DNA from 4 places in the uncultured Chitinibacter sp. genome. Region 2 is predicted to be linked to each of the others. Evidence: predicted binding sites of a transcription regulator. Region 2 holds the regulator's gene; each other region holds the start of a gene.
What was found. Region 2 encodes FNR, which switches genes on or off when oxygen is low (the NO sensors DNR and NnrR bind a similar motif). Its sites were predicted from a motif close to TTGATNNNNATCAA; they were not measured.
Positions count from the first base shown of each region.

Region 1: the regulator FNR is predicted to act here: its motif matches at 3,016-3,029, upstream of QV747_RS07800 (peptidase U32 family protein).
Region 3: the regulator FNR is predicted to act here: its motif matches at 2,135-2,148, upstream of pflB (formate C-acetyltransferase).
Region 4: the regulator FNR is predicted to act here: its motif matches at 1,565-1,578, upstream of QV747_RS05125 (biotin/lipoyl-containing protein).

Region 1 is NZ_CAMFLP010000004.1:231,198-235,797, forward strand. Features, by position in the region: gene QV747_RS07780 (phytase) at 1-42, shown strand, start outside; gene QV747_RS07785 (DUF1801 domain-containing protein) at 132-497, opposite strand; gene QV747_RS07790 (succinylglutamate desuccinylase/aspartoacylase family protein) at 673-1,671, opposite strand; gene gnd (phosphogluconate dehydrogenase (NAD(+)-dependent, decarboxylating)) at 1,883-2,794, opposite strand; gene QV747_RS07800 (peptidase U32 family protein) at 3,102-4,109, shown strand; gene QV747_RS07805 (U32 family peptidase) at 4,143-4,600, shown strand, end outside.
Region 2 is NZ_CAMFLP010000001.1:500,404-505,003, forward strand. Features, by position in the region: gene nagE (N-acetylglucosamine-specific PTS transporter subunit IIBC) at 1-216, shown strand, start outside; gene QV747_RS02320 (PTS glucose transporter subunit IIA) at 243-728, shown strand; gene QV747_RS02325 (hypothetical protein) at 812-1,495, opposite strand; gene fnr (fumarate/nitrate reduction transcriptional regulator Fnr) at 1,514-2,260, opposite strand; gene hemN (oxygen-independent coproporphyrinogen III oxidase) at 2,412-3,827, shown strand; gene QV747_RS02340 (sulfite exporter TauE/SafE family protein) at 3,844-4,512, shown strand; gene QV747_RS02345 (GNAT family N-acetyltransferase) at 4,555-4,600, opposite strand, start outside.
Region 3 is NZ_CAMFLP010000001.1:617,047-621,646, forward strand. Features, by position in the region: gene QV747_RS02805 (diguanylate cyclase) at 1-315, opposite strand, end outside; gene QV747_RS02810 (RNA-binding S4 domain-containing protein) at 331-720, opposite strand; gene QV747_RS02815 (Smr/MutS family protein) at 777-1,382, shown strand; gene QV747_RS02820 (VanZ family protein) at 1,393-1,749, shown strand; gene QV747_RS02825 (hypothetical protein) at 1,785-1,943, shown strand; gene pflB (formate C-acetyltransferase) at 2,298-4,600, shown strand, end outside.
Region 4 is NZ_CAMFLP010000002.1:267,119-271,718, forward strand. Features, by position in the region: gene QV747_RS05115 (iron-containing redox enzyme family protein) at 1-225, shown strand, start outside; gene QV747_RS05120 (DUF6999 family protein) at 222-1,106, shown strand; gene QV747_RS05125 (biotin/lipoyl-containing protein) at 1,062-1,547, opposite strand; gene QV747_RS05130 (acetate/propionate family kinase) at 1,707-2,894, shown strand; gene QV747_RS05135 (BPSS1780 family membrane protein) at 3,099-3,914, shown strand; gene QV747_RS05140 (diacylglycerol kinase) at 3,911-4,282, shown strand; gene QV747_RS05145 (DUF2721 domain-containing protein) at 4,345-4,600, opposite strand, start outside.

The DNA of each region.
Region 1 (4,600 bases), on a different contig from region 2:
AAGCTGGAAAAGTACAACAACTTTGACCCACGCAAGCTGTAATCCGCTCGCGTAGGCCTCTTCAGCACACGCCTGTCCGCCGAGCGGGCAGGCGTTGTTATTTCTGCCCGCGGGATAGTCGGGCGAACGATTTAGGCCTGCGCCAACCGCGCCGCTTGCTGCGCCAGCTGCAAATATTCGCTCAAATGTTTGTCATCCAGATCGCTAAGGGTGCGTAATTTGAGATGCCGCCGGCCTTTGCCCTGACCTTCGAGCAAACCAAATGGATCGGCGATCTGCGCGCCGTGGCCAAATTCCACCGATACATGCGCCTGATAGGCAAATACGCCAGCAAATTGCACCTCGGCGGTGAACAAAATGCCGCCATATTTCACCACCTCGCCACAATGGGGAAATAGCTGCTGCTCCCGCTGGCGCACGGCTTGCACGATGGCATGCAGGGGCGGGTTTACAAATTGGATATCATCCAGCAAGGCCGTAACGGATTGGGCAGACATGGCAACACCTGGGCGGCAATCAGCGAAGCCCTGATGCTACCGTGTTTGCCCCACCCGGCACTATCGCGCCAGCGCAGGTTTGGCTGCGCCGGGCCAATAAAAAACCGCCTGCGAACAGGCGGCTTGGGTATATAGCCAGAGGCCAATCCAGATCTGCCCCAGCGGGCTATACCTATCAGGCCGTGCGAGTGGAGTGCATGCCATCAACCAAGCGATCGCTGTGCTGCGCAAAGTAGAACCACTCATTGCCCGGATTAGCAGCGGGATTGGGGAACAAAATATAGCCATCGGCAGGCGCGGTCACCGCGCTACCATCCGCGCGGTGGCCGATCAGATCGCCAGCGTGCAGCTTATCGAAGCTGGCCCAGGTTTTTACAAAGGCATCGCCCAGATCATGGCGATCGATCACTTGCGTGAGTTTCAGCAATTCAAACTCGGTTTGCACCGCAGGGGCTGGCTCATCGGCCAGATGCAGATGGGCGATGGTATTGCGGATGGCCTGATAGGCAACTTCGGGCGCGTCGGCGTCCAGATGCTGACCGCATTCCAGCGTGAGCGCGATACCGCCGTGAGCGCGGGTGTATTCGGTGGTGCCCACGCCGTAGCTTGGGTCGGTGCTGAGCATGTGCGCGCGCTCGCTGGCCTTGCTGTGCGCCAGGCGATGTTTCACGCCTTCGGCGTAGGTTTCCAGCCAGCCTTCCACAATGCGTTTAGGGCCAAGGCGCATTGCCAGCGCTTCTTCTTCTGCGGCACGAGAAAATGGCGAGAGTTCGCCATCGTTGTTTTCAGGCCCGAGCATAATAAATGGCTCGCCCGGTGGGTTGGTGGTGGAATGCAGATCCAGCAGCACGTCTTGCTGCTCCAAGATCGGGCATAGCATATTGGCGATGCGGTCTTCAAAATCATGCGGCAACGCATTCGGGCGTAGATTGCGGTTCAGGTTGCGATCGCCATTGCGCTCATTTTTGGCATGCGCCAGCGGATTGGTCACCGGAATAAACGTGATCTGGCCGCGTTGCAGCACCAATTGGCCGGAATCCAGCTCGTTCATCACGCGCTCAATCGCGATCGGGCCGCAAATCTCGTTGCCATGCACGGCACCCAACACCACCAGCTTGGGACCCGCCGTTAGGCCGTGATAAACGTAAGATTTGAGCATGTGCTGATGGTGCATGGCGTTGATTCCGCGAAACAATCAAAGAGGTGCAATTATCGCGGGATTACCGCGAAATGGCGAGACAATGGGCGTAAAAAAACGCCATCGATGATGGCGTTTTGTGTGGTCTACGCGGTTTAAGCCGACGCAGGGGGTTGCAGCCGGCTGCTGATTTCTCCTGGATCGTCTAGATCGCGTGACAGCTTATTTCTGCAGCAAGGCAGGCCGCTTATTTTTTCGACATGGCGTGACCGCCAAAGGCATTACGCATCAGCGACAGCATTTTCATCGCGTAATCGTCGTTGCCACGTGAAGCAAAGCGCGAGTAAAGGCTCGTTGCCATCACCGGCGCCGGTACACCCAACTCCACTGATTCGAGCACCGACCAGCGGCCTTCACCTGAATCAGGTACAAATGGGTTCAGCGATTCGAGTTCGGTATCGTGCGAGAACGACTCAGCCACCAGATCCAGCAACCAAGAGCGCACTACTGAGCTATGACGCCAAGTTTCGGCGATTTCAGCCACATCCAGATCGAATTCTTTTTTCGCTTTCAGCATGGCAAAGCCTTCGGCAAAGGCCTGCATCATGCCGTACTCGATACCGTTGTGCAGCATTTTGGTGAAGTGGCCAGAGCCAGCTGGGCCAGTGTGCGTCCAGCCGCGATCAGCGGCAGGCGCCAGGATTTTCATAAATGGCGTTGCGATCTCAGCGGCATCTTTATCGCCACCAAACATCAAACAATACCCATTCTGCAGGCCCCACACACCGCCAGAAACGCCGGCATCAACGAATTTGATATTCAGCTCAGCCAATTCAGCCGCATGGCGCTGGCTGTCTTTGTACATCGCGTTGGCGCCATCGATGATCAGATCGCCCGGGGCCAGCAGCGTTTTCATTTCAGCAAAAGCCGCTTCAGAGATCTCGCCCGATGGCAACATCAGCCATACCACGCGCGGGGTAGGCAGCGCAGCGATCAGCTCAGGTACAGAGGCAAAAGCACGGAAGTTGGCTTCTTCTTTAGCCAAACCCTCCCGAGTCTCAGCGCTGACGTCAAAGCCCAATACATTGGCTCCGCCGCGCGCGAGACGGCGTGCCATATTGCCGCCCATTTTACCCAAACCGATCATTGCGATATTCATTGTGTAGTCCCTTCTAGGTGTCGAGTTGCGAGCGGGTAGCTGGCAACTTCGCCTGTAGCCAATAAGATGCGTACCCGTATTTTCTAGCAAGACAGCGCGCACGCCAAGCCAGAATTGCACTAATCCCCTAATTAATTTACCTAATTCGCGGTTTTAGCCGCTTTTCGGCTGTTTTGCGCGCCGCAACACTGGGCAGATTCGCGCCGCAGAAGGCCTAAACCTTGACTTGGATTAACATTCTGGCCAGTGCAGCGGCCTAAGCTCTTTCATCCGTCTTTGTACGCATCTGCACGAAAGAGGCCCCATCATGCCTGCTACTGCCCTGCCCGAGCTGGTTTGTCCGGCCGGCAGCCTGCCCGCATTGAAAGCCGCGGTCGACCATGGCGCCGATGCCGTGTATCTGGGCTTTAAAAATGCCACCAACGCCCGCAATTTTGCCGGGCTCAATTTCACCGACGCCCAAATCAAAACCGGCATCGAGTACGCCAAACAGCGCGGCAAAAGTGTACTGATCGCCATCAACACCTATGCCCAAGCCGGCCGCGTGGCCGAGTGGCATCGCGCCATTGATGCCGCCGCCGATGCCGGTGCCGACGCCGTAATTTTGGCCGACCTCGGTTTGCTGGATTACGCCACCCGTGTTCACCCTACCTTGCATCGGCATTTATCGGTGCAAGGCTCGGCCACCAATTTTGAGGCCGTCAATCTGGCCCACGATTACTTTGGCATTCGGCGTGCGGTCTTGCCCCGGGTACTGACCTTGCCGCAGGTGGAATACGTGATCAAAAACACGCCCGTGGAAATCGAAGTGTTTGGCTTTGGCAGTTTGTGTGTGATGGCGGAAGGCCGCTGTATTTTATCCAGCTACGCCACCGGCGAATCACCCAATACCCATGGGGTGTGTTCGCCTGCAAGCCATGTGCAATGGATTCCACAGGGCGATACCATGTCAACACGGCTGAATGGCATATTGATTGACCATTTTGCCGCTGATGAGCCCGCCGGCTACCCCACGCTGTGCAAAGGGCGCTTTGAAGTCAACGACGCCACCTATTACGCACTGGAAGAACCCACCAGCCTGAATGCACTCGCCGTTTTGCCCGAATTACTGCGCATCGGCGTCAAAGCCATCAAGGTGGAAGGCCGGCAGCGCAGCCCTGCCTATACCGCCGAAGTCACCAAAACATTACGCGCCGCACTGGATGCCGCCGCCGACCCACGCTATTCGGTCAAACCGGCGTGGCAACAGGCATTGAACAAAGTCTCGGAAGGCCATCAACAGACGCTAGGCGCCTACAGCCGCCCCTGGCGTTAATGGCGAGTGACTTGACCTAATTGGAGTAGCCCCATGCAACTGACTCTGGGCCCTATTTTGTACTACTGGCCACGCCAGCAAGTGCTCGATTTTTATGCCGCCGCCGCCGATTGGCCAGTGGCCACCATTTATCTGGGCGAAGTCGTTTGTGCTCGCCGCCATGAATTAAAAACCGCCGATTGGCTGGCCCTCGGCCAAGAGCTGGCGCAACAGGGCAAGCAGGTAGTTTTTAGCTCGCAAGCGGTATTGGAGTCGGGCTCAGATCTGAGTAGCCTGCGCCGCCTGGCCGCCGCGGGTGGCTGGTTGGAAGCTAATGATCTGGGGGCGATACGCGTGGCCCGGCAAAGCGAGATCCCCTATGTGGCCGGTACGCATTTGAATATTTATAACGGCAACACGCTAGATTGGCACGCCCAAGCTGGCGCGGTGCGCTGGCTACCGCCGCTGGAAGCCAGCCAAAGTATGGTGACGCAAATCCTGGCCGAGCGCAC
Region 2 (4,600 bases):
GTTGGTGGTGCTGCTAACGTGACCAACGTTGACTCATGCATTACCCGTCTGCGTCTGTCGGTAAATGATGCTGATCTGGTGAATGAAGCTGCTGCCAAACGTCTTGGTGCTAGTGGTGTAATCAAGCTGAACAAACAAAGCGTACAAATCATCGTTGGGCCTAAAGCCGAACTGATCGCTGACGCGCTGCGTGGTGTTCTGGCCGGAAAAAAGTAACAGAGGCTGCGCCACAGCCTGAGGCTGTGGCCGTTGTAGCCTCTAACCCCGGCGAAATCGTACTGCTGTCCCCGGTAACGGGTGAGGTGGTGGCTCTGGAAGATGTGCCCGATGCGGCATTTGCGACCCGAGCTGTAGGTGAAGGTGTGGCGATTCTGCCTACCGGTAATCAAGTTGTTGCGCCGTGTGATGGCCAATTGGTGAAGATCTTCAACACCAACCATGCTTTCGCACTGATCAATGATGCCGGTGTTGAGCTGATCGTGCACATCGGGATTGAAACCGTGAAGCTGGGCGGGCAAGGTTTTACCCGTCTGGTTGAGCAAGGTAGCCAAGTGAAAGCCGGCCAGCCGGTGCTGGAGCTGGATCTGGAATACTTGCGCAACAATGCTAAATCGGTGATCAGTCCGGTGGTATTGACCAATGCTGATCAATTTGCCCCATTGGCCAATCTGGCTAGCGGCGCAGTGGTTGCAGGTCAAACCCCGCTCTACACCATCAAAAGCAAATAAGTAGTTGAGTAATGAAAAAAGCCACCTTCGGGTGGCTTTTTTATTTGTTTGCGCCTGTAAGAGCTTGAGCGAGGCTGCTCGCCTTATTGCTGGCTGAGTAGTTGCGCCAGCTGGTGAGTGGGGCTGTATTCGTTGCTAATTAATGGCGCAAAGGCCTGCTCAAGCTGTGGGTGATGTGCATGAAATGCTGCAGGTGGAAAATCCTGCAGAAAGCGATGGGCGAGGCCACGCAGGGTGGATAGTTGCAGCTGTTGTTGCAAGAGCTGATGGCTCAGTGCCGTTAGCAGTGGCCCTTGCTGCTGAAACGGGTTGGGTTGTTGCAATGTGCTGAGGATGGCTTGCCAGTCTTGCTGTTCGGCGCTTTGCGAGGGCGGCAATAGCGTCTGCCAGATCTGCTGAATAAACCCGCCGCAGCCGCGCGGGCCGAGGTGCAGCCAGCCATTGGCCACGGGGGCGAGCAGATCCAGTATTTCGGCAGATTGCTCAAGCGCGGCATGCTCGCCGCTGGCCGCCAGCATAAAGCCGTGCAGGCCGGCCAGAGGGCTGGGCACGATGATGACTTCGCACAGCGGATGCTCAGGATAGTGTTGCTGCAGATAGGGGGAGCCAGGATGAAACAGCAAAATTGCTTCATCCGTGGCGATGCTGGGTAGCTGTTGGCTGAGCGGGTGCAGGCAGAAGGCTGTTTGGCGCGGAGTTTGCCAGTGCAATCGGCTGGCTATTAGGGGTATAAGACTAGAGGGGGCAATCAAATGGGCTTGGCGCATGATACCCCCGGTGGTGCTTTATTCGTCGTGACAGGTGTTCAAAAGTTTTTTCAGGCTGTCGATGTTTTCCAACTCGATTAAGCGGTTTTGCACTTTAATCAAGCCTTGGTCCTGGAATTTGGAGAGTGTACGACTCACGGTTTCCAGTTTCAGGCCCAGATAGCTACCGATTTCTTCCCGCGTCATACGCAGATGGAAGCTGCTGGATGAATAGCCGCGCACGGCGAAACGCTGTGACAGGTTCAGCAGGAATGCCGCGAGGCGCTCTTCGGCCTTCATATTGCCCAGCAATAGCATCACGCCGTGATCGCGCACGATTTCGCGGCTCATTACCTTGTGTAGATGGCGTTGCAGTAGTGGCACATCGCGCGAGAGGTCTTCGATGTCGCTAAAAGGCAGCTCGCACACTTCGCTGTCTTCCAGGGCGATGGCATCGCAAGTGTGTACATCGGTGCTGATGGCATCCATGCCCAGCAATTCGCCCGACATGTGAAAGCCGGTGACTTGCTCGCGGCCATCTTCAGAAATCACGCTGGCTTTAAAGAAGCCCAGACGCACCGCATACAGCGAGCGGAATGGTTCACCAGCACGATACAGCGCCTCGCCACGTTTAATCGGGCGGGCCTGGGTGATCAGTTTATCTAACTCTGACATTTCATCCTGGGAGAGGCCGATGGGCAGACACAGCTCACGCAAACTGCAGTTAACACATGAATTGCGCAGATGGCGTGGGGTCATGTCGCGTACTTGGATGGGGGAAATCATCAACTTCTCACCAGAAAACAAAAACAGGGAAACATTGTACCGCTAGCGCGTGCTAATTACCGCATGCGCCGTCACGATGAATTGATTTTAATCAAACCAGAGGATTAGGCTAGCTCTTATTCTGCAGGGGTAGAATCGGAGTAGAGTCACGATGACATTTGTAACAAGCCAGCATCCGCACCCGAGCGGCCAAATCGAATTTGATCGCGAGCTGATCGTGCGTTACGACGGCAAAGGGCCGCGCTATACGTCTTATCCGACCGCGGATCGCTTTACGCAAGCCATGACCAGTCCTCAGCTGGAGCAGATATTACAACAACGCTTACCCGGCGCGCTAGCCAATCCGCTATCGTTGTATTTTCACATCCCTTTCTGCAATACCGTATGTTATTACTGCGGCTGTAACAAGATTATTACGAAAGACACCAGCAAAGCGGATGTGTATCTGGATTATCTCGGGCGCGAACTAGCCCAGTATGCCCAGGCCTTGCCACAGCGCTCACGGGTCAGTCAGCTGCATTTAGGCGGCGGCACGCCCACCTTTTTAAATGAAGCGCAGCTTGAGCGCTTGCTGGGGATGGTGCGTAGCCATTTTGAGCTCTTGCCGACTGGCGAATACTCCATCGAGATTGATCCGCGCAAAGTGGGCGAGTCGATGATCCGCACCTTGGCGCAGCTGGGTTTTAACCGGATGAGTGTGGGTATTCAAGATTTCAACCCCGCGGTGCAAGAGGCCGTGAATCGGGTGCAATCGCAAGAAGAAACCCGCACTGTGATTGAAGCCGCCCGCATGCATGGCTTTAAGTCGGTGAGTGTCGATCTGATTTATGGCCTGCCCAAGCAAACCGTGGCCAGCGTCGCTGAGACCATTGCGCAAGTGCTGACATTGCGTCCGGATCGCATCGCCCTCTACAACTACGCTCATTTGCCCGAGCGCTTTATGCCGCAACGGCGGATTAATGAGGCCGAATTGCCCTCCGCCAGCGATAAGCTGGATATGCTGCAAAACGCCATTCGCGATCTCTTGGCGGCGGGTTACGTGCTGATTGGCATGGATCACTTCGCTTTGCCGAATGATGATCTGGCCGTGGCGCAGCGCCGTGGGCGGCTACAGCGCAATTTTCAGGGGTACTCTACCCATGCCGACTGTGATTTGCTGGCCTTTGGCGTGTCGTCGATTGGCAAGGTGGGCGGGCAGTACTACCAGAATGTAAAAACGCTGGAAGAGTACTATCAGGCGGTCGATGTGCAGCAGTTGCCGGTGCAGCGCGGCCTGACGATGAATCGCGATGATGTGATTCGCCGGGCGGTGATTCAGGCGCTAATGTGCCAATTCGAGCTATATTTTCAGGCGATTGAAGTCAGCTATATGATCGTTTTTGCCGACTATTTTGCTGACGAGCTGCAATTGCTCGCGCCGCTCGTCGAAGATGGTTTGCTGCAGATCGAGGCTGATGGTCTGTTTGTAACTGGCAAAGGCCGGTTGCTGATCCGTTCGATTGCCATGGTGTTTGATCGATATTTGCGGACAACGGTGACGCAAGCGCGGTATTCTCGCCTGATTTAACGGTGGGCGGGATAGCGTGCTGGAAGTAGATCTGCTGGCCCTGTTTTTGGCTGGTTTGCTCGGTGGCGGGCATTGTGTGGGCATGTGCGGTGGCATTGTTACTGCTTTTAGTTTGCAATTGCCGCCTACGGCGCGCTGGCCGTATTTGCTGGGCTTTAATCTGGGCCGACTGGCCGGCTATGCGCTGATCGGTGCCTTGCTGGGTGGTTTGGCAAGCTTTGCGCTGCTTTTGCAATTGCAGGCGCTCAAACTCTCGCTGTTTATCCTTGCTAATGTCCTGCTGCTGTTGCTGGGGCTGTATATCGCCGGCGTTAATCGCTGGCTCACTCGCGTCGAAGCTCTAGGGCAGCCGCTATGGCGGCGAGTGCAGCCGCTGATGCGGCGCTTACTGCCGGTGCGCTCGGTGTGGCACACGCCGCTAATAGGCCTCTTGTGGGGCTGGATACCCTGCGGGCTGGTGTACACCGCCTCTTTGTCGGCGCTGGCGAGCGGCAGTGCCAGTCACGGGGCGGGGGTGATGCTGGCCTTTGGGCTGGGGACTTTGCCCAATCTTTTATTGATGGGCTTGTTTGCCCGCCAGCTCCAGCAAGGCCTGCAAAAACCGTGGGTGCGGCCACTGTGTGGCGGGCTGATTGTGGCGATGGCGCTGTGGCAGCTTTATACCCTGCTGGGTATCTATTTCTAGCCCTTTTCTTATCTGATTTAGCTGGCAATACCCCTGGGTTGGCTAAAGTGTGCGGCTCATCAACTCGGCGGCGCCGTATTTGTGCAGA
Region 3 (4,600 bases), 120 kb from region 2:
CTCAAAAAAATCAGTAACCCCCGCGCGCAAAAACTCCAGCTGTTTGACGATATCTAGCGCAAATGAGGCGAGGAAAATCGGCCCCTCAAACAAGCGGCGGATTAAGGGCAGGCACTGCAGGGCGCTAAAATCGTTTAGCCCATGCTCATCCAGCACAACGGCGAAGGGTTGCGCACTGTGCATCGCAGCCAGCAGGGCGCTATTGCGATCAAACACCCGGTAATCAAAGCCGAAAAATGCCAGCTGGGCGCCAATTTTGGCCAGCGTGTCTTGATTCGGCGCCACAAAATAAATCAGGCGAGGGGTGGCAGACATGAACAGGTCTCGGTCTTATTCTTGTTGGTAAAGTTGATTGAGTTCGCGGCGCATTTTTTTCGTGGGCCGACCTTTGATATGGGCGTGATCAAACTGCGGTTGCATCGCGCGCATAAATTGCTCACGTTCACGCTGCGCAATACTCTCAGCGGTTTCTGCATACAAAGTGCGGGCCAGCTCGGCTGCGCGACGCTGTTCGCTCAGCGCCAGCACTTGCACCACAAAGCGCCCATGCTCGGTGCGTATTTCGAGGGTTTCCGCTGCTTTCAGGCTACGCGATGGTTTTGCCCGTTCGCCATTCACGTTAACATGCCCGGCAGCAATCGCTTGCACCGCCAAAGAGCGGGTTTTAAAAAAACGTGCGGCCCACAGCCATTTGTCCAGACGGACTTTATCCTGCGTCAATTTCGGCTTTCTCCCAAATCGATGCTTCAATTATATCGTTCAGTTGGCCACTAGCCATGGATAAAAAAACAATCGAGCAATTAAAACAACTGCGCAAAAATCTGCGTAGTGCCAAAGCCACCCCCATTAGCCCGCCCAAACCAAGCGAGGCCGAATTATTTGCCCGCGCCATGCAGGGGGTGCAACCATTAGCGCAGCAGTATATTCAGCATCCGCCACGGCATCCTAGCCCCTGGCCACGGCAACAAGCGGCTGGGCTTACTGAAGTCATCGCTGACATGAGCGACTTCTGGCCTTGGGATGAGCTAGAGCCGGGCGAAAGCCTGCATTTTGTGCGCCCCGGCTTGCGCGTAGAAACGATCCGAAAACTGCGGCGTGGCGATTGGCCGGTGGAGAGTGAATTGGATCTGCATGGTGAAAACATTGATAGCGCTCGCCCCAAAGTCGCGCAGTTTTTGAGCCAGAGCGTGGCGCGGCGTTTGAAATGTGTGCGCATTATTCATGGCAAAGGTCTGAGCTCTCCTGCCGGCCAACCCATTTTGAAACTGAAGCTTAAAAACTGGCTCGCGCAGCGCGATGAAGTGCTGGCCTACACTCAAGCCAGCCCGCAGCTCGGCAGCGCCGGAGCGGTGCTTATTTTGCTGCGCAGCGCCAAAAAATAAGGTGAAGTACATGCAAGCATTTTGGTGGTATTGGCAACATCCGCGCACAAAACAGAGCCTATTTGCGCTGTGGACGCTGGCCATTTGGGTAGGATCATTAGGGCCTGCCGCGCCGCAAGTGGTCGATCAGGGCGACAAAATTCAGCACTTCATAGGGTATGCCACGCTAGCCATTCTGGCATATAGGCTTTGGCCATATACCCTAAGAGTGTGGCTCTTTACTGCGACGATGGGGGTCTTGGTCGAGATCGCACAATCGTTCACCCCTAATCGCAGCTTTGATCCGCACGACATGCTTGCCAACGCGCTCGGCGCCGCGCTGGGCTTGCTGTTCATCCGCTGCTACTCGCGCTGGCGTCAAAGTTGACTAGGCTGGGGTAAACCAATCTGGAGGAATGCCCCATGTCTATGCCCCGCAGCAGTGTCATTAGCGCCATCAGCGCCCAGCTAGAACAGCTTAGCCCCGCCGAATTAGAAGCGCTGTATAACCGGCTATACCCGCAAACGCCCATCGTGCAAGTGGGCCCAGCCTTATTCGAACATCAAGATATGGATGATTGATTTAAAGCAAAAAACCCCGGCATCGACCGCTAATCTGCGCTGTAAATATTAACCGGCCAAAATGCCAAAAATGAATATCCGCTTGTGCGGGAAAGGCATAGAATATTTTCATGCATTCGGAATACCCAAACCCGAATGTCAGTCAGGAATCGAGTATGTAGCAAGCAAATCATTACAACACCGGCTAGAAACTGATCCAGATCAATTTTTTCCGCTGGCGTGGTGATTAGCATAATTGGATGTAATTTTTTTGTATCGGCCGATGCCTGAACGACGTTTGCCGAACAGCGGTAGAACAGCCAAAAGCGGTTTTGGCACAGGATGTCCAGCCGACATCGCCACAAGGAGATACTCATGAACGCCCCAATCGATAAAGCTCTGGATCAATCACAACTGGACGCCTGGCGCGGGTTTGCCGCCGGCGAGTGGCAACAGCAAGTTGCTGTACGTGATTTCATTCAGGCTAACTACACCCCATACGAAGGGGATGATCAATTCTTGGCGGGGCCGACTGAACGTACGACCCAATTGTGGAATGAACTGTCAGCCTTGCTGAAAGAAGAGCGTAAACGCGGCGTGCTGGAAGTATCCGCCCAGTTTGGCTCAACCATCACCGCCCACGATGCCGGTTATATCAATAAAGACCTGGAAACCATCGTTGGTCTGCAAACCGACGCGCCACTGCGCCGCGCGATTATGCCTAATGGCGGTTTGCGCATGGTGCAAAACGGCCTGAAAGCGTATCACTTCGAAATGAACCCGCAAATCGAAGAGATTTACACCAACTACCGCAAAGACCATAACAACGCTGTATTTGATGCCTACACTCCCGAAATCATGGCCTGCCGTAGCTCAGGCGTGATTACCGGTTTGCCAGATTCATATGGCCGCGGCCGGATTATCGGTGACTATCGCCGCGTGGCGCTGTATGGCGTAGATTTTCTGATTGCCGACAAAAAACGCGAAAAAGCCGAGCTCGATGATGTTGCATTCAGCGAAAACGTGATTCGCCTGCGTGAAGAATTGGCCGAGCAAATCAAAGCGCTGAATGAATTGAAAGTCATGGCCAAAAAATATGGCTTTGATCTGAGCCGCCCAGCCGCCACAGCGCAAGAGGCGGTGCAATGGCTGTACTTTGGTTACCTTGCTGCAGTAAAAGAGCAAAACGGTGCGGCAATGTCGATCGGTCGGATTTCGACTTTCCTCGATATTTACTTCGAACGCGATATCAAAGAAGGGCGCATTACCGAATCGCAAGCCCAGGAATACATCGACCATCTGGTAATGAAGCTGCGGATCGTACGTTTCCTGCGCACCCCAGAATACGATGATCTGTTCTCAGGTGACCCAACTTGGGTGACTGAATCAATCGGCGGTATGAGCGAAGATGGCCGTACTTTGGTCACCAAATCAAGCTTCCGTGTACTCAACACCCTGTACAACCTCGGTCCAGCGCCAGAGCCTAATCTGACCGTACTGTGGTCAACGTCATTCCCACAAGGCTTTAAAGAATTCTGCGCAAAAGTATCGATCGACACTTCGGCGATTCAGTACGAAAACGATGACTTGATGCGGCCAAAATGGGGTGATGACTACGCCATCGCCTGCTGCGTATCCGCGATGCGCGTGGGTAAACAAATGCAGTTTTTTGGCGCTCGGGTCAATCTGGCCAAAGCCATGCTTTACGCGATCAACGGCGGTGTGGACGAGAAAACCGGCAAGCTGGTAGCCAAAGGCTTTGAGCCAATTACAGGCGACGTGCTCAATTACGACGAGCTGATGGCCAAATACGACAAAATGCTCGATTGGCTGGCCAAAACCTACGTCACTGCACTCAATTGCATCCACTATATGCACGACAAATACGCTTACGAGCGGATCGAAATGGCGCTGCACGACCGCGATATCCTGCGCACGATGGCCTGCGGGATTGCCGGCCTGTCAGTGGCGGCCGATTCGCTGTCCGCCGTGAAACACGCCAAAGTGCATATCAAACGTAACGAAGCCGGTCTGGCGGTTGATTATGTAATTGAAGGTGAATACCCAGCCTACGGTAACAACGACGATCGCGCTGATGATATTGCGGTGTGGCTGTCGACCACGTTCATGGACAAAATCAAAGCCCAGCCGGTGTTCTACCGTGACTCGATGCCAACGCAATCGGTACTGACCATCACTTCAAACGTGGTCTACGGCAAGAAAACCGGTAACACGCCAGATGGCCGTCGTGCCGGCGCGCCGTTCTCACCAGGTGCAAACCCGATGAATGGCCGCGATAAAAATGGCTTTGTGGCTGCGGGCTTCTCCGTGTCGAAAATCCCGTACGAATCAGCACTGGATGGGGTGTCTTGGACTGCGTCTATGACGCCAGATGCGCTGGGTCACAATGCCAGCGATCGCGTCAAAACCCTGGCTGCGTCGATCGATGGTCTGTTTGGTCCGCACGGCGATGAGTGCCCAACTTGCCAAAGCGCGGAACGCGTAGACCAAGCACTGGCCGAGCTGGAAGAAGGCCCGGATCAGTTGTTCCACCTGAATATGAACGTGCTGAATAAAGACACGCTCCTGGATGCGATGGAACACCCAGAGAACTATCCGCAGCTGACTATCCGCGTTTCAGGCTATGCCGTGAACTTTGTCAAACTGACCCGCGAACA
Region 4 (4,600 bases), on a different contig from region 2:
GCGCTATTGCCGCTGTTGCGCCAGCAAGTGGCACTGCCACCACAAGCCTTTCGCTTTTTGGAATATCACGGCACCAATGACGAGCACCACTTGGCACGCTGGCTGGCCGCGGTGGAGATCACTTTGGCCTTAGCCCCCGAGGCCGCCGACGCCATCTACGCCACGGCGCGCCGCACCGCGCAGCTGTATTTAATGCAATTTGACCATATTCAGGAGCCGGTATGAGCCATTTTCTGGATGCACCGCACGACCCCCGCGACCCTAACCCCTGGCAGGCCTTGTATCTCGACCAGAGCACCCCGTTGCCCGAGCCGGTCAAGCGCGCGTGGCTGACGGATTCGGCCTCGCCCTCGCGGCAATATCTACTGCCGCTGGTGCGGCCATTGGCACGGCTGCTGATCATTGTGATTCAGCTATGCAAAATCGTGCTGCCGAAAAATTGGGCCGCCTCCAAGCTCTTGCACCGTATTCTGGTGTGGGGGCTGAAGGGTTTTGTTTCGCCCGAGGCCAACTGGCTGATCTTGCGCCATTTTCACTTGGGCGCGCAGATCATCGAGTTTGTGGCCCGCAATGCGCCGGTGGAAGTGCCCCTATCGCCACTCAAGCCCGCTGACATCGATGCGCTGGAAGACGAGCTGTTTCTCAAGCACGACCTGAACCTATTCAATTTTGTGATTCGCTTAAATCAGGCGCTGCAAGCCAGCGACCAAACGCTGGCACCAGTAAATCCGGTGGATTTCAGCATGATTAGCGAGCCGCCGCTGGCGCTGGCCGATATGCCGCAGGGGCGGCTGAATGGGATTGATCTACAAACAGCGATCGAGATTTTCACCCCGGTGTATCAGCTCTTTCTGACTGACAATGATTTCTGGCGCGCGGCCAACTCGCTGCAGCTGGATGAAACCATGGGGGTGTACGCCGCCACGATTCTCAATACCCCCCAACACCTGCTGCTATTGAATAACAAGCATCCGCTGGTGCCGCTATCCACCCTGCGCGCCGGCCACCGGCTGGTGCTGCATGGCTTATCCACCGAAATGCTGCACTGCCTGCTCAGCCGGCTACGGGCGGAGCAAGAGCTGGCGCAGGCGGGCGAGCAGGGCTAATTCCTGCCGTGCAAAGGCATAAACCGCGGCTTCATCAATCACGGCCACGCCTTGCAGCTGGCTCAAATCCAGCCCCAGCTTGGCCGCCAAGGTGGCGGCAGCGGGGCTGACCGCCAATAGCGGAGGGCTGGCGGGCGCGGCGCTTGGCGCTGCGTCAGATTCATCGGCAGGCAGCAGTAAATCGCCGGTGGGCAATTCGGCGATTTCCATCATCAGCAATAAATCATTGCTGTTCACGAAATCGCCATACTCGACCATCAAACTGCTGACTTGTCCGGCCTCGGGCGCCAGCACCGGCCATTCCTGATCGGCAGCCAGCAAGGTGATCAGGCAGGTATCCGCGGCTACTTGCTGGCCCGGTTTCACGTGAAACACGGCCACTTCGGCAGCTTCGGGTAATTCTGGGGCACAAATCAGATGCGTGGTGTAGCGCATTGTCATTATTTACTATCCAAGGCTTGATATTCGCCAATACGATGTCGGCCTTTGCCGACTAGACTATGCTGCACATAGTCGTCAGGCAGTATTCATTAAACAATCCTGCGCCGGCAAGAGCCAACCTTCGCCGACGTCGTTTTTCCGCCTTTGAGGAGTTCGTTCATGAGCGATTTGGTCTTGGTGATTAATGCCGGTTCGTCGAGCATTAAGTTTTCACTGTTTGAAACGACGGCGGCTGATCCACAAGTGCTGTACAAAGGCCAGATGGAAGGCCTGTATGTTGAGCCCAAATTCAGCGCCAAAGATGCCAACGACGAGAAAGTCGCCAACGAAACACTGCCTGCCGATGTGCCTAAAAACCATGATTACGCACTGCGCCATATGCTTGCTTGGCTGCAGCAACGTTTGGGCGGCCGCCAGATCAAAGTGATCGGCCATCGCGTGGTGCACGGCGGTACGCAGTATTCTAAACCCGAGCGGGTTACGCCTGAGCTGCTGGCTGGCCTTGAAGCGCTGATTCCGCTGGCGCCATTGCACGAGCCGCACAACATCGCGCCGATCAAGATTCTGCAAGACTTGCTGCCCGATGCGCCACAAGTCACCTGCTTCGATACCGCATTCCACACCACACAGCCCGAACTGAACCAGATGTTTGCGCTGCCGCTGGATTTTGCCCAGAAAGAAGGCATTCGCCGTTATGGCTTCCACGGTTTGTCGTATGAATATATCGCCAGCGTTCTGCCACAGATCGATACCCGCGCCGCTGAAGGCCGCACTGTAGTTGCGCACTTGGGCAATGGCTCATCGATGGCCGGCCTACTGGGTGGCGCCTGCCAAGCAACCACCATGGGCTTTACCGCGCTGGAAGGTCTGCCAATGGGTACCCGCTGCGGTAGCATCGATGGCGGCGTGTTGCTGCATCTGATGAACCATCTGAAGATGGATGCCAAACAGATCGAAACCCTGCTGTATAAAGAATCTGGCCTGTTGGGTCTGTCAGGGATTTCTAGCGATATGCGCGATCTGCACGCCTCGAGCGATCCACGCGCTAAATTTGCCACCGACTACTTCGCCCGTCGCGTAGCACGCGAAACAGCTTCACTGGCCGCGGCCATTGGTGGCCTGGATTGCCTGGTATTCACCGCCGGGATTGGCGAAAACGACGACATTACCCGCGCGAATGTTTGTCACCAGCTGCGCTGGCTGGGTGTTGAGCTGGATGAAGCCGCCAACGCGGTACGCTCTGGCGAACCACGCCGGATCTCGCTGGCCGACAGCAAAGTAGCGGTGTATGTGATCCCGACGAACGAAGAGCTGATGATTGCCCGTCAGGCACTGGCCGCGCTGTAATTCGCGACCAAGCTCAACCCTCAAAACCGCGCGGCAAGGCGCGGTTTTTTCATGCCCGGAACCGGGTGCGGGGATTTAAGTCTGAGTTAATATTCCCACGCTAAGCTGCGATCCTGTCATGGCGCTGTCATCATGTCGATGAAAAATAGCCGACACTGGGCCTTGCTGCTAGCATTAGCGTCAATCAAGACTATTGGATGTGAAATGCACGATCAGAATGTGATCATTGATCTGGCCCTTGAGCCACGCAAACGACCGCTCGCGGCCGGCTGGGCTTGGCTGCAGCGCTCGTATCAGCTTTACCGGCAGGCCCCAGTGCCGTGGCTAAAAATTAGCACGCTGTTTTTTGGGCTGATGCTGCTGACCGGCTTGCTGCCTGTACTCGGCTTTGTTGTGAGTGTGATCATCGCGCCGATTTTCCTGGGCGGCATTGCGGTGGCAGCCCAGCGTACGGTAGCTGGGCAATTACCGCCGGTGGAAGATCTATTCCTCGGCTTTAAAACCAAGGCCAGTGAGCTAGCGAAAGTGGGCGGGTTTTATATCCTCGGCGGCTTTGCGGTAGTCGTGGCGGTATCGATGCTCACGGGCATCCTGCATAGCATCGGCCTCATTGGCGCCTTGCCCGAAAAGCTGGAAAGCCTGCAGCAAATCCGGCATTTATGGCCAATTGGCGTATTGCTGCTGGTGGGTTTGCTGGGGGTATACAGCGCCTATTTTTATGCGCCGATCTTGGTAATGCTGGATCAGTTATCCGCTGGTGAAGCGATGAAAATGTCTTGGGTCGGCTTCTGGCGTAATTGGCTACCGCTGATGATGATGTCTTTGCTGCTGGCCGTGATCCTGTTTGCCGCCCTGATGTTAGGTACCCAGCTAAATCAATTGTTGAGCGGCATTCCTTTGCTGGCCGATTTGCCGCTGTTTGTGGTTTGGTGTTTATGCATGCCGCTGGTGCTGATTAGTAGTTATGTGTGTTATGCCGATGTGTTTGTCTCTACAACCCCCACTGGAGATCATTTGTGAGCGAAAGTCCATTTAAAGGTAAGACTGGGATCAAGCGCGTATTCAACGCCTTGGGCTACTCGCTAGATGGCCTCGCGGCCGGCTGGAAAAATGAAGCGGCATTTCGCCAAGTAACCCTGCTGGCTTTGGTCGGGATTCCGATCGCGCTGTTTTTACCGGTGCCGGTCTGGGGTAAAGCCTTGCTGGTGGGTAGTCACCTCGCTTGCGTGATTGTCGAGCTGCTCAATTCGGCAGTGGAAGCCGCGGTTGACCATACATCGCTGGAAAAACACATTCTGGCCAAACGCGCAAAAGACTTGGGTAGTGCCGCGCAGTTGGTGGGCTTGCTGAACCTCAGCGCCATGTGGGCGCTGGTTTTGCTGGCCTAAAGCACTCACCACAGACGCAAAAAAACGGGCCTCGGCCCGTTTTTTATTGCCCACATCGCAGCTTATGACTGATGTTGGCGAATATCGTCTTCCAGATCCGACATCAGAATTTTTAGCGCGGCATCTGACACCATCACTTCCATCAGACACAACAGCAAAGAGCCCACCATCATCAAGAGGCTGGCAAAAAACAAGCCTTGCGCCCAGGCGTTGTGTTCAAGCGAAACCAGCACCATCGAGATAATGCACATCAGCAGGCTGCTTACTCCAAACGCCTGCATATAGCGGATCAACCAAACCCGCATTTTCAGGTTTTTT